Regions from separate parts of the Lysinibacillus parviboronicapiens genome, predicted to be linked through region 2. Evidence: predicted binding sites of a transcription regulator. Region 2 holds the regulator's gene; the other holds the start of a gene.
The links. Region 2 encodes NrdR, which represses ribonucleotide reductase genes. Its sites were predicted from a motif close to AACACNATATATNGTGTT; they were not measured.
Positions count from the first base shown of each region.

Region 1 (7,317 bases), 570 kb from region 2:
ATTGAAATAGACGTTTCGGATATGGCTATGATCGGCTTGATAATTGCCAATGATGGTTATCATCCTCTTTTAAAAACACAACTATTTCCAAAGCAAGTAGCTAAATTAACGAAAGCATTAATGGTGACATGTGGTATGTATAATGCGTCTGGCAAATTTGCAGCGTTTATTGGATTGCCTGCCAAGAGTGGTGTTTCGGGAGCGATTTTAGCTGCTGTGCCTAGCCATGCAGGCTTAGAATCACCATTTCCGACTGGTTGTGGTATCGGCATTTATGGACCTGCCATCGATACAATCGGCAACAGTGTTGCAGGTGTTCATTTACTAAAGCATATCGCTACAGAGTGGAACATGAATATTTTCTAGTGACTATAGAGGTTTCGTGAGTTGGCCCACTTGCCTGAGTGAATGGAAGCGCTCATGTCACAGCTGTTCTTGCGGTAATCCTTGACATGCATATGCACTAAAAATCAGTAGACAAGCACAGTGGCTTGTCTACTGATTTTATTTTCTTTTTACTTTGTAGAGTATAAATAACACGATAAACCATACGGGTGTTAACAGCAGTGCTGTTCGTGTTGCTTCAGAGATGAACATGATTACTAATAAGAAAGCAAAGAAGGCAAGCACCAAATAGTTCACAAATGGTGTCAACGGTGCTTTGAAAATCGATGCTTCATGAAGGGCTCTCTTTTTACGTTTATAGATGATATGAGAGATTAAAATGATACTCCATACCCAAATAAAACAAATAGCACTAATGGTCGTCACGACACTAAAGGCATTCTCTGGCATTAGCTTACTTAATAATGCGCCTACCGATACGACAAATGCAGACACAACAAGTGCATTACTTGGCACACTGTTTTTATTTAATTTTGCAAATGTTGGTGATGCTTGCTTATTGCTACCAAGATTAAAAAGCATGCGACTAGTGGAGAATAGGCCACTATTACCAGCAGAAGCAGCTGATGTTAGCACAACAAAATTAATAATACCTGCTGCAATAGGAATTCCAGCTAGCGTAAATACTTGCACGAATGGGCTACTTGTCGCAGACATTTCATTCCAAGGGTTAATACATAGAAGGACAAATAGGGCACCTACGTAAAAAAGTAAAATCCGTAATGGAATTTTATTGATGGCAGATGGGATGTTTTTTTGTGGATTTGCTGTTTCGGCAGCAGAAACACCGACTAGTTCAACACCTACAAAAGCAAAGACTACCATTTGGAAGGCCATTAGGAAACCGTAGATACCGTTAGGGAAAAATCCACCATGTGCCCAAAGATTTTCCACAGAAACTGTACCAGAGCTTGTTTGGAAGCCAGTAAATAGCATAAATAATCCTATAATAATAAGCGCGACAATCGTCACGACTTTAATAAGTGCAAACCAGAATTCTAGCTCACCAAATAGTTTTACTGTCAGTAAGTTTAAAATTAATAACAGTACTAAACAGCCAATTGCTGGTACCCATTGTGGAATATCAAACCAATATTGTGTATAGACACCGACCGCAATAATATCCGCCATCGCCGTCATAATCCAGCAAAACCAGTATGTCCAACCCGTGACATAGCCTGCCCATGGCCCGATATATTCTGTGGCGAAATCAGTAAATGATGTATAACCTGCATTCGATAATAAAAGTTCACCAAGCGCACGCATAACAAAGAATAGGGCAATTCCGACAATTAGATAGGCGAAAATAATTGATGGTCCTGCTAAGGCGATGGCTTTTCCTGATCCTAAAAATAAGCCTGTGCCTATTGTGCCGCCGATGGCAATTAATTGCACATGACGATTTTTTAATTCGCGTTTTAAGTGTTGTTGTTCCACGTTAACCCCTCCAAAGATGCGTAAAGCGAAGACTGGAAAATAAAAAAGAGACTAGTAGCGACACTAGTCTCGTAAACGTCAGAATAACAAATACCATTTGAGGGTGTTTAATTTAAAAAAATTAAGCTCCATTCGTGTGGTATAGCTTTCATGGTGAAAGTTTGTATTACTCCTCTGTCCTTTTGCCTGAGATAGTGAACCCTTCGGCGACGCATATTGCGCTCTCTCCAGAAATGCTCCTGCTATAGTTTTATCCATAGCATTCATAGCACGTATCGTCGTAAAGACAATACAATATTTTAAGATATTATCCATCCTATCAGTGCTTTCACTATTATTCAAGTATAAAAAATTAGCTATTTTCAGAAAAAAGAAAAATAGCGTGCTGCTTGTTAATTTATTTACACAATGTAGTATTTTTAGACATACTAAAAAAGCTATATTTTGCTACTAGACATGTCCGATTGCATGCTTTACGGGGGAGCGGGTTATAATTTTCCAAGTGGAATGACAGGATAAAAACGAATGGAAGAAGCGGTGAGGTTATTAGCAAAACGAGAATTGTGACAAGGTGAAGTTATTATTACTTAAAAAAACAATTTCAGAAGATAGTCATGTAGCCAATCATAATGTAGCACAGCTATATAAAGAACGACGGGTATGACAAGTTGTGTAGCTACTAAGTCATACAGGCTAATAGCGGGGAGCCTAAAGCTTTTATTGGCAACAAGAAATGTTCGCTCCGAATGAAATGTAATGGCCTCATGATTTTACTCTTTTTGTCCTATGCATGCTCAAGGGCTTGGTGAAAGAGAACTAAATGGTTAGTCGTTAGACAACTACTATTATATAGTAGAAACTCAGAATATTAGAAAAAAGCTAGCAATAAAAAAGTTGCTAGCTCTTTATCAAAAATATAAGCATTCGCGCTGCATCCAGCACACATAAGTCCGTTCAGCTATCAGTTATGGCGCGTTTTACCTACATAGCCGCCGAGCGAACAGTTATTTGAGCAATGAGAACCGCCAATTTAAAAAGTGTGCAAAGGCGCAAATCTTATTGTTTTTTTGTTTTAATTTTACCAGTCCAATTACGGAAGCCGCCTTCAAGCTGGTAAATTTGGTTGTAGCCACGTTTTTTTAGGAATAGTGCAGCACGTGCACTACGACCTGTGTTTTGACAGTATAAATATACTGGTAAATCTGGTCGGATTTCTTTGTAACGTTGACGTAGTGCTGTAGAAGGAACGCTTCGTGCACCAAGAATATGACCTGCCTCGAATTCTTTTTGCTCACGCACATCAATTAGCTGTGCTTTGCGATAGCCTTCAATAAATTGTTCTTGTGTTAAGTTGGTTACGGCTTTTTTTAGGCGCATTGCATTGATACCGATATATGCAATTAGAACTACTAAAATTACACCAATTGTGATAAGTATGTCCAAGATTTTCTTACCCCTTTCTATCTTCTTTATTATTATAAAAGATGCGGTAGCGATAGTCCAATGAGTTTGATAAAATTAACTAGATTGTGGCTAAAAATGATATTTCTTTGTCGGCAGATGCTAAACGTAGCATCAACCACGACAGTCGCTTACATATAGGTAATGTGATTGCTGGCAATAATGCTGTATGATAAAGCCTCTGGTGGAGGTCACAAATTTTGAAAGGATTCGTCACATCGATGCGACAACTACTAATTGATGGTATTGGAAAAACGGCACATCCTGTAGTTTAAGCAGTTTTATTAAGTGATCGACATCGGGTCAGCCTATGTTTAGACCTAAAAAATTCAAAAATTGGACTTACTTATGCAGAGGCGTAATTGATATTTGTAGGAGATGATTGTATGACAACTTGGTATTTTCTAAATTCAGGGAAATGTAGTCCTTCGTTTAATATGGCGCTAGATGAGGCATTGCTCGATTGGCATAGTGAAGGTTTAATTCCTCCAGTGATTCGTTTTTATGAGTGGGAGCCCGCAACACTCTCGATAGGTTATTTTCAGCAAGCGAGAAGAGATATAAATTTAGATGCTGTGCGTCAACAAGGGCTAGGTTTTGTGCGACGTCCAACTGGTGGAAGAGCAGTTTTACACGAACATGAGTTGACATATAGCGTCATTGTCACAGAAAGCTATCCAAATATGCCGGAATCGGTAACAGAGGCCTATCGTGTTCTGAGCGAGGGGATTTTACAGGGCTTTCATAATTTAGGGATGGATGCATATTTTAGTGTGCCTGACACAGAAGAAAAAAAGGCTGACTTGAAGCAACCAAAAAGTGCAGTATGTTTTGATGCACCAAGTTGGTATGAGCTTGTCGTAGAAGGGAAAAAAATAGCGGGTAGTGCACAAACGCGTCAAAAAGGTGTCATTTTACAGCATGGTGCGATTTTACTGGATCTCGATGAAGAGAAACTACTGTCAGTGTTTAACTTTTCTAGTGACGAGGCGAAAGAACGCATGCGTAAAAAGCTGCCAGAGAAGGCTGTTGCCATTAATAGCCTTGTGAACGAACCTGTTTCCATTGAACAATGTGTGACAGCTTTTCGAGATGGTTTTGCAAAATCGTTGCAAATTGAATTAAAACCATTTACACTTTCTGAGGAGCAATTAGAATATGTACGAGCACTTGAAGAAAAAAAATATGCACATGATGATTGGAACTTCAAAAAGTAAAAAATGGTATAAGAAAAATATTTTTTTATCGTTTAAACCTTGTGATGACAAGCAGTACTGATTCTAGTCAAAATTGCAAGAGTTGAATTAAAAAACTATATATAGTATCTTTTGTTAAGAAACATACACAATATGTAGTGTTTAACGACACATGATATTGTGTATTTATTATTGTAAGCAGAACATAAGGGAGGCAAAACGATGGTACTCACAAATCATCAACCCGAAGTAAACAAACAAATTGAACAGTTAAACAAAGATATTGAACAATTTCCACAGGTTCACCCCGTAACCCCTGATATGCACATTACGCATAAAGGTGTTTCTAGACTTGTAATGATCGATCGCTATTCATTTAAGGATACGGAGAAGAAAACACTTAAAGCTGGTGATTTCGTTGTCTTAACAGTAAAAGCAGATCCAAAATTCCCTGCACGTGGTTTAGGGACTATTCAAAAGATCGATTTGTCTACAAAAACAGCAGATATTTTGATTGAAGAAGACTACCGTAGCGCTTTAGATGATCCAAAAGAGCAAGGAACGGGTGTGATTACGCGTTCAATTGACGTGTTAGAAAAGCCTCTTGAAATTTTTTATGAGCAAATTGCCAAGCGTAATGCAACAGGGCTTGCCTCAGTTGAAAAAACAACTGAAAAACGCCAGGAATGGTTTGAAAGATTTTATGAGCAACTTGTATCATTGAAATTTATCCCAGCTGGACGTGTGATTTATGGAGCAGGTTCTGAAACAGATGTAACATTCTTCAATTGTTACGTAATGCCGTTTGTTGCGGATTCACGTGAAGGAATCAGTGATCACCGTAAGCAAGTAATGGAAATTATGAGCCGTGGTGGTGGTGTAGGGACAAACGGTTCGACACTTCGTCCACGTAATACGTTAGCACGTGGTGTGAACGGAAAATCATCTGGTTCGGTTTCATGGTTAGATGATATTGCCAAACTGACTCACCTTGTGGAACAAGGGGGATCACGTCGTGGTGCTCAAATGATTATGTTAGCAGATTGGCACCCTGATATTGTGGAATTTATCATTTCCAAAATGCAAAATCCACGTATTCTACGATACTTAATTGAAAACACGACGGACAAGTCGATTATCCGTCTAGCTAAAGAAAAGTTAAACTTTAAGCCTTTATCACAGCAAGATGAAGCAATGTATCAAGGTATTGTTAATTACAAAAATATCGAAGGCTTAGGTGGATTTGATGCTGCGATTATCCGTGATGCAGAAAATAAACTACGCGACGGTGGTACGTTTACAGTCCATAACTCAGAGTTTTTAACTGGCGCGAATATCTCCGTAACATTGACAAAAGAATTTATGGAAGCTGTTGAAAAGGACGCTGATTTTGAGCTACGTTTCCCAGCTGTTGAAGAATATACAAAAGAAGAAATGGCTGTCTACAATACAGAATGGCATAAGGTTGGCGACGTGCGAGAATGGGAGAAGTTGGGCTACAAAGTACGCACATACCGTACGATTAAAGCGAAAGAGCTTTGGAATTTAATCAATGTATGTGCAACTTACTCTGCAGAACCAGGTATCTTCTTTATTGATAATGCAAACGACATGACAAATGCCAAGGCGTATGGACAAAGCGTTGTTGCAACAAACCCATGTGGGGAACAACCACTTGCCCCTTATTCGGTATGTAATTTAGCAGCTGTGAATTTAGCGCAGTTTGCCAATAAAGAGGACCAAACAATTGATTATGAAGCATTGCGTGAAACGGTACGCGTAGGTGTACGTATGCAGGATAATGTCATCGACGCAACACCTTATTTCCTAGAGGAAAACCGCGTACAAGCATTAGGTGAGAGACGCGTTGGTTTAGGGGTAATGGGCTTAGCAGATTTACTCATCTATTGTGAAAAAGAATATGGCTCAGAGGGAGGAAATGCACTTGTTGATGAAATCTTTAAAACAATTGCAGAAACTGCTTATGAGGCTTCAACAGAACTAGCAAAAGAACGTGGTAGCTTCCCATTCTTAGTAGGTGCGACAGCGGAAGAAACTGCACGTTTACGTAAAGCCTTCACTGAAACAGGCTTCATGCAAAAAATGCCAGCGCATATCAGAGAGCAAATTTTAGCAACAGGTATTCGAAACTCGCATTTACTGACTGTAGCGCCTACAGGTTCTACTGGAACGATGGTAGGAGTAGCAACAGGTCTTGAACCTTACTTCTCATTCACATATTACCGTTCAGGTCGCTTAGGTAAATTCATCGAGGTTAAAGCAGAAATCGTACAGGAATACTTAGATAGTCATCCAGAAGTAAGTGCTGACGAGTTACCTTCATGGTTCGTATCATCGATGGAATTAAAACCAGAGGCTCATGCGGATGTACAATGTATCATTCAAAAATGGATTGATTCATCGATTTCGAAAACGGTAAATGCTCCAAGAGGCTATACCGTACAACAGGTAGAAAAAGTATATGAACGTCTATATAAAGGTGGCGCTAAAGGTGGTACGGTTTATGTAGATGGTAGCCGTGACTCACAAGTACTTACGCTGAAAGCCGAAGAAAATGATATGGATCAACTATCATTTGAAGAAGAATTAGTAGAAGAACACACAAAGCGTCCAGTCGTATTAGTCGATACGATTCAAGCGCTAGCGTCAACGACAGTTATTGGCTCTGACGTTGGAAATACATGCCCAGTATGTCGTAAAGGAACAGTCGAAGAAATGGGTGGCTGTAACACATGTACAAACTGTGGTGCACAGCTTAAATGTGGTTTATAAAATTATGAAAAAGGTCTATATATAG
Region 1 is NZ_CP073713.1:3,006,907-3,014,223, reverse strand. Features, by position in the region: gene C9J31_RS14515 (glutaminase) at 1-366, shown strand, start outside; gene C9J31_RS14510 (amino acid permease) at 505-1,842, opposite strand; glycine riboswitch at 2,007-2,083, opposite strand; gene C9J31_RS14505 (rhodanese-like domain-containing protein) at 2,899-3,285, opposite strand; gene C9J31_RS14500 (lipoate--protein ligase family protein) at 3,690-4,520, shown strand; gene C9J31_RS14495 (vitamin B12-dependent ribonucleotide reductase) at 4,722-7,292, shown strand.
Region 1: a site for NrdR is predicted at 4,645-4,662, ahead of C9J31_RS14495 (vitamin B12-dependent ribonucleotide reductase). Genes of this name have one in related genera too.

Region 2 (7,317 bases):
GCAGATTCAAAAGCATCTCAGGCAGCGTTAAAGCGTGAGGGTATTCGTTTAGCAGGTGTTGACTTTGATTTACTGCTTGCATCCTACATCAATAATCCTGCACTCAGTGGCGATGATGTAGCAACCCTTGCAAAGGATGTTGGCTATCGTGATGTACAAGCCAATGAATCCGTTTACGGAAAAGGAGCAAAACGTGCTGTGCCAGACACAGAGGTACTTGCAGAACATGCAAGCCGTAAAGCCTTTACTGTGTGGACATTACAACCCAAGCTTGAGGAATTATTGCGTGAAAACGAACAGTATGACCTTTATAAAAATTTAGAACTTCCCCTTGCAGCCATCTTAAGTGATATGGAAAGTGAAGGTATTACCGTGAACCGTGCCACGCTGGAAGAAATGGGGCAGGAGCTGAATGAGAAGTTAGTAGTTATAGAGCAAGCTATTTATGCTGAAGCAGGCGAGGCATTTAATATTAATTCACCAAAACAGCTAGGGGTTATACTCTTTGATAAGCTTGGCCTTCCAGTAATTAAAAAAACAAAGACAGGTTACTCCACAGCTGCAGATGTATTAGAAAAATTAAAACCTGAGCATGCCATTATTGAACATATTTTATTGTACCGTCAATTAGGCAAGTTACAATCCACATATATTGAGGGTCTACTAAAAGAAATTCATAAAAAAGATAGCAAGGTGCATACGCGCTTCCAACAGGCACTAACAGCAACAGGACGCCTGAGCTCGACAGACCCGAACTTGCAAAACATTCCTATCCGTTTGGAGGAAGGGCGTAAAATTCGTCAGGCATTTGTACCTTCACAAGAGGATTGGATTTTATTCTCTGCCGATTATTCGCAAATCGAACTGCGCGTACTTGCTCATATGTCTGAAGATCCAAACTTAGTAGAAGCTTTCCGTGAAGGTATGGATGTGCATACACGTACTGCAATGGATGTCTTCCACGTATCGGCCGAAGAAGTGGATAGCAATATGCGTCGAGCTGCTAAAGCAGTTAATTTTGGAATAGTTTACGGAATTAGTGATTATGGTTTATCGCAAAATTTAGATATCACGCGTAAAGAAGCTGCTACATTTATTGACAAGTATTTTGCAAGTTTCCCGGGTGTGAAGCGCTATATGGATGAAATCGTACAGGATGCCAAATTTAATGGCTTTGTGACAACCATTTTAAATCGACGTCGCTATCTGCCTGATATTACTAGTTCGAACTTTAATCTACGAAGCTTTGCGGAGCGCACAGCCATGAATACGCCAATTCAAGGTAGTGCAGCGGACATTATTAAAAAAGCGATGATTGATATGGATGCTCGTTTGAAAAAAGAAAATATGCAGGCAAAGCTTCTTTTACAAGTGCACGATGAATTAATCTTCGAAGCACCAAGAGAAGAGATTGCCTTACTTGAAAAAATCGTACCAGACGTAATGGAGAATGCCATCAAGCTTACTGTGCCACTAAAAGTGGACTTCAACTATGGGGCAACATGGTACGAAGCGAAGTAGGAGGTGTTATAAATGCCTGAATTACCAGAGGTGGAAGGTGTTGTACAGGCGTTAAAACCTGAAATTGAAGGACGTACAATTAAACAGGTTCAGTTATCTGAAATTATTCGCTTTTCCTTTAGTGAGGGAAAACAATGTATCGTTAAACAATCCGAGCCGGATGCTTTTGAAATGGCACTAACGCAAATGACGATTCAAAAGATTGAGCGTCGTGCAAAATACATCTTTTTTCATCTGTTAAAAGAGGATGTGTCTTATATTTTAGTGAGTCATTTAGGGATGACTGGTGCGTGGTTCGTGGTCAATTCACCTGAGGAAATCGGGGAGGCTAAATTTAAAAAGCATATTCATGCAACATTCCAAATGACAGATGGAGGCTATTTAATATACTCTGATATTCGTCGCTTTGGTGAACTACGTTTTTTAGCACAACTAGCAGATCATGCCCCTCTCACAAAAATGGCACCTGAGCCGTTTGATGAGGCAGCGAGTGATTTCTTTATTGCCAAATCGTTGCTACCGAAATACGAGAAAAAGGCTGTTAAAGAAGTGATTATGGATGGGCAAGTGATTTCTGGCTGTGGCAATATATATGCCACTGAAGCTTTGTTTGCTCAAAAAATTCATCCTGCTCGCAAGATGAATCGTATTAGTGAAAAGCGGAAACGTCAATTATTTGAGGCGATTGTAGCAGTGCTACGTCAAAGTATTGAAGCTGGTGGTTCAACAATTTCAGACTATCGCAATATTAACGGTGGGGCAGGAAGCATGCAAAACCGTCTAAAAATGTATGGGAAGAAGATATGCCCTGAGTGTGGAACCGACACGAGTCAAATGACGATTGGCGGGCGCACATCAGTCTTTTGCCCAAATTGTCAACATTAAAGGGGAATTTACTATGATTATCGGACTAACAGGAAGTATTGCGAGCGGAAAAAGTACAGTAGCGAAAATGATGACAGCGCTCGGTTTACCGATTGTCGATGCGGATATTGTAGCACGTGATGTCGTAGAACCAGGTACAAAGACGTTAACATTAATTGCTGAAAATTTTGGTGAAGATATCTTACTTGAAGATGGTAGTTTAAATCGCGCGAAGCTTGGCGATATCATTTTCCATGAGCCTGCAAAGCGTAAAATCTTAAATGATATTATGCATCCTGCTATTCGGGAAGAAATGCTTCGTCAACGCGATGCTTTTGTAAAAGCGGGTCAAAAACATATTGTTATGGATATTCCACTGCTGTTTGAAAGTAAATTACAGCATTTCGTAGAGCTCATTATCGTTGTATCAGTCAGAGAAGATGTGCAACTCCGCCGTTTAATGGAACGTAATCATTTAACGAAGGAGGATGCGTTAGCTCGCATTCATTCCCAGTTGCCATTGTCCGTAAAGGAAAAAGGTGCTCATGCAGTGATTTACAATAATGAAAATCTGGAACAAACGGAAGAGCAACTAAAGAAAATCCTGCATCATTGGGGCGTTCTTTAATATTAAGTGCGTAGCGAGAACATATCGCTACGCATTTTTTTGCGTGTAAGCGCCATAATAAAAATAAAGTAAAAACTTTCATCGATGGGAGTTTTTTCGATTTTTTAGTTGAAGCAAACGGTTGCTACGGTGGAGTATCCATTAGTATGAGAGGAACTTATTGGTCATTTATTTTTCAGAAAATAAGAACTTTTTTATTATGAGTATATAATGTTCATCTTTTTTAAAATTGTGTTATACTAATCACCATAAAGTATAATTAATATGAGTACGTACTCACAGGAGGATTTTATAAATGACAGTATCAATTGCTATTAATGGTTTCGGACGTATCGGACGTATGGTTTTCCGCCAAGCGATCGTACAAGAAGATTTAAATATCGTTGCGATTAACGCGAGCTATCCAGCTGAAACGTTAGCACATTTGATTAAGTATGACACAAATCACGGAACATTCGAAGGTACGATTGAACCTGCAGGCGATGCTTTAATTGTAAACGGTAAACACGTGCAAATTATTAGCGAACGTGATCCCTTACAATTACCATGGGCAAAAATGGGTGTGGATATCGTTATCGAAGCAACTGGTAAATTCAATGAGCGTGAGAAAGCAGCAATGCACTTAGAAGCGGGAGCAAAAAAAGTCATCTTGACAGCACCAGGTAAAAATGAAGACATCACAATTGTGTTAGGTGTAAACGATGAAAAACTGGATGTTGAAAAACATGACGTTATTTCTAACGCTTCTTGTACAACAAACTGCTTAGCGCCAGTGGCAAAAGTATTGAATGACACATTTGGTATCGAGAGCGGTTTAATGACAACAGTTCACGCTTATACAAATGACCAAAAGAACCTAGACAATCCGCACAAAGACTTACGTCGTGCACGTGGTTGCGCACAATCAATCATTCCAACATCAACAGGTGCTGCAAAAGCATTACGATTAGTGTTACCAGAGTTAGATGGCAAAATTCATGGTATGGCACTTCGTGTTCCAACACCAAACGTATCATTAGTTGACCTTGTTGTAGATTTAAATACAGACGTAACAGTAGAATCTGTGAATGCTGCATTTGTGAAAGCTGCTACTGAGGGGCCAATGAAAGGCATCTTAAACTTCTCAATCGAGCCGCTTGTATCGATTGATTACAATACAACAACTTACTCATCAACAGTAGATGGTCTTTCGACTATGGTAATGGGCGACCGTAAAGTGAAAGTTCTTGCTTGGTATGACAACGAGTGGGGCTACTCAGCGCGTGTTGTTGATCTGATGAAAAAAGTGGCAAAAGCATTAGAAACAGTTAACGCCTAATTTATCGGATATGTAATACGGGCTATAAAAGGTACTAATAGCGACCTTTCCCATTTATTTTTTAATGAGCACATTGAAATCCTCGTGGTTTCGATGTGTTTTTTTGTTGGACAAATATACTACATCTTGCCAGAAAAAACGAAAGTGATTTTTTACAAGCGGGAAATTTGTTATAATAGAAATATTAAATTGTTGTGGAATCAGGAGAGTAAATATATGAGATGTCCATCTTGCCAATTTAACGGAACACGTGTAGTGGATTCGAGGCCTGTAGATGATAATAAAGAAATTCGTAGACGTCGTGAATGTGAGTCATGTGGCTTCCGCTTTACAACGTTTGAAAAAATTGAAGAGACACCATTAGTCGTTGTGAAAAAAGAAGGCTCACGGGAAGAGTTTAGCCGCGAAAAGGTATTACGTGGTTTAATTCGTGCTTGTGAAAAACGTCCTGTTGCTCTTGAAGTACTAGAGGGACTTGTATTATCTATTGAAAAAGATTTGCGTCGTATAGGGAATGCAGAAGTACGATCAGAGGATGTCGGAGAAATGGTGATGGATCGCTTAGCGAAAATTGATGAGGTTGCCTATGTGCGCTTTGCATCGGTTTACCGTCAGTTTAAGGACATCAATGTCTTTATTGAGGAAATTAAAGAAATTATTCAACGTCAAACTGAAAAAAAATCATAAAGCAAACAGAGAGGGTGAATGACGTTGATTCATTTGTATAAGGAGTTACAGCCAGCTGATACTTTTGACATTCGTCTACCTCATGCGCTTTCTACACAGGAACGTCAGTTAGTAACATTGTTTTATCAGCCTTTAACTGGAGCAGAGCCCATCAGTCTGTACTTAACGTTATGGGCAGAAGCAGAGCAAATGCCCGGACAGCAAATGACGCATTATTATTTAATGAATGTATTAGGTTTACCCATTGGCAAAGTTTTCGAGGCACGTATTGCACTTGAAGCAATTGGCTTATTGCGAACATGGAAAAAAGAAGACGCTGAACAACGGAGCTTTTTGTATGAGCTTATGCGTCCGCTTGATGCCGATAGCTTTATGAAGGATCCATTGTTGTCGATGTTTTTGTTCAGTAAAATCGGAGAACAAGCGTATCGGAAGCTACGTCAACGATTTATTCGACCTGTAAGAGATAGTGAGTTTAAGGATGTATCACGTGCCTTTATCGATGTATTTAAGCCAGTCAGTGCACATATTCCTGCAGAGCTTCAGGTCGGTACTGCAAGCGATAAACCACAAAAAGTCTATCCGTTCTATTTTGAACAGTTTGACTTTGAGTTGCTGCAGGCTGGTTTATCGGACCAACTCGTACCAGCGAGTTTATTAACGCTTGATGTACGTGAATCCATTGCAAAATTAGCTTTCTTATATCACCTAACTGCATTGGATATGCAAAAAGTTGTCATTTTAGCACTTGATGATGACTTAGGCATCTCACAAGAGCGATTGCGCAAAGCGGCAGCTGATTTTTATAAACTGACCGTGTCCAAGGAACCGCCAAAACTTGCTAGAGTTTATGAGGTACCGGTTGCTGTAGAGGATTCGATGCAAAAAACGAAAGATCAAGAGTTACAGCATTATTTAGAAACGACTGCACCTGTTCAAGTGTTACGTGATATTAATAATGGGAAAGAGCCATTGCAAACATCTGTCCAACTTGCTGAAAGCTTAATCGTTCAGCATGGTATGCCAGTAGGCGTGGTCAATGCGTTACTGGAATATGTCATGTTAACGACCGACATGAAACTACCTAAGAAATATGTAGAGACGATTGCTGACCATTGGGTACGTAAAAATATTCAAACAGCGAAGCAAGCAATGGAACTTGCACGGCAGGAGCATGATAAATATACAACGTGGAAGAATAAGCCTCAGACATCGGCGAAAAAGAACACCTATTCAAAGAAACGCCGCGAAGAAAAAGTACCAGATTGGTTTTATAAGAGAAATGATAAGCAAGTAGAGGTTCAATCAGAAGCAACTGTTGATGCAACAGATTTTGAAAAGGAACGTCAAAAAATATTAGAGAAGTTAAGCAACCAGCAGGAATAAGGTAGGTGAACAACAATCGAACCAATTAATGGACCACTACAACGGGCGATTAAAATGCCATCTTTTCAAGAACGTTATGAAGCGATGCGTAAGGAAATATTAGAACACTCTCGTGTGCAGACATTTTTAGCAGAACATGCAGAGGAGTTAAGTTATGAAGCAATCGAACGTAATTTGCCAAAACTACATGAATTTATAAGTCAATCAACAGAATGCTGTGGGTGCGACCATACTGCACATTGTACAAACTATTTAAAGGGTTTTATTCCAAAGCTGCGAGTAGTAAGGAATTCGGTAGAAATTGATTATGTACGTTGTGAGCAAAAGGTTCGTGAGGATGAACGTCGTGATATCACTAATTTGATTGCGAGCATGCATATGCCAAAGGATGTTTTACAGGCGACCATTACGGATTTATTTATTGATGATTATTCGCGTGTGGACATTGCAAACCGTGCAGCAGATTTTGTGCAACGTACTCGTGAAACCGGGATATTGCCTACAAAGGGCTTTTATTTATATGGGCAATTTGGTGTCGGAAAATCGTTTGTGTTAGGTGCATTAGCCAATGAACTTGCAACAATTAAAGTGAGATCTGTTGTCGTTTTTGTCCCTGAATTTTTACGTGAGATGAAAAATGCAATCGGTGACAATTCCCTACAAGAGAAAATTGACTACGTCAAAAAGGCACCAGTTTTGATGCTGGATGATTTAGGGGCAGAAACAATGTCGGCTTGGACACGAGATGAAATATTAGGAACGATTTTCCATTATCGAATGGCAGAACAATTACCAACTTTCATTACGTCTAATTTTAACTATGATGAATTAGAACATCATTTAGCACAGTCGCAAAAAGGGGACTTGGAAGTAGTCAAAGCTGCTCGAATAATGGAGCGTATAAAAGCCATTA
Region 2 is NZ_CP073713.1:3,578,545-3,585,861, reverse strand. Features, by position in the region: gene polA (DNA polymerase I) at 1-1,521, shown strand, start outside; gene mutM (bifunctional DNA-formamidopyrimidine glycosylase/DNA-(apurinic or apyrimidinic site) lyase) at 1,534-2,406, shown strand; gene coaE (dephospho-CoA kinase) at 2,420-3,013, shown strand; gene C9J31_RS17355 (glyceraldehyde-3-phosphate dehydrogenase) at 3,309-4,331, shown strand; gene nrdR (transcriptional regulator NrdR) at 4,548-5,018, shown strand; gene C9J31_RS17345 (replication initiation and membrane attachment family protein) at 5,037-6,404, shown strand; gene dnaI (primosomal protein DnaI) at 6,429-7,317, shown strand, end outside.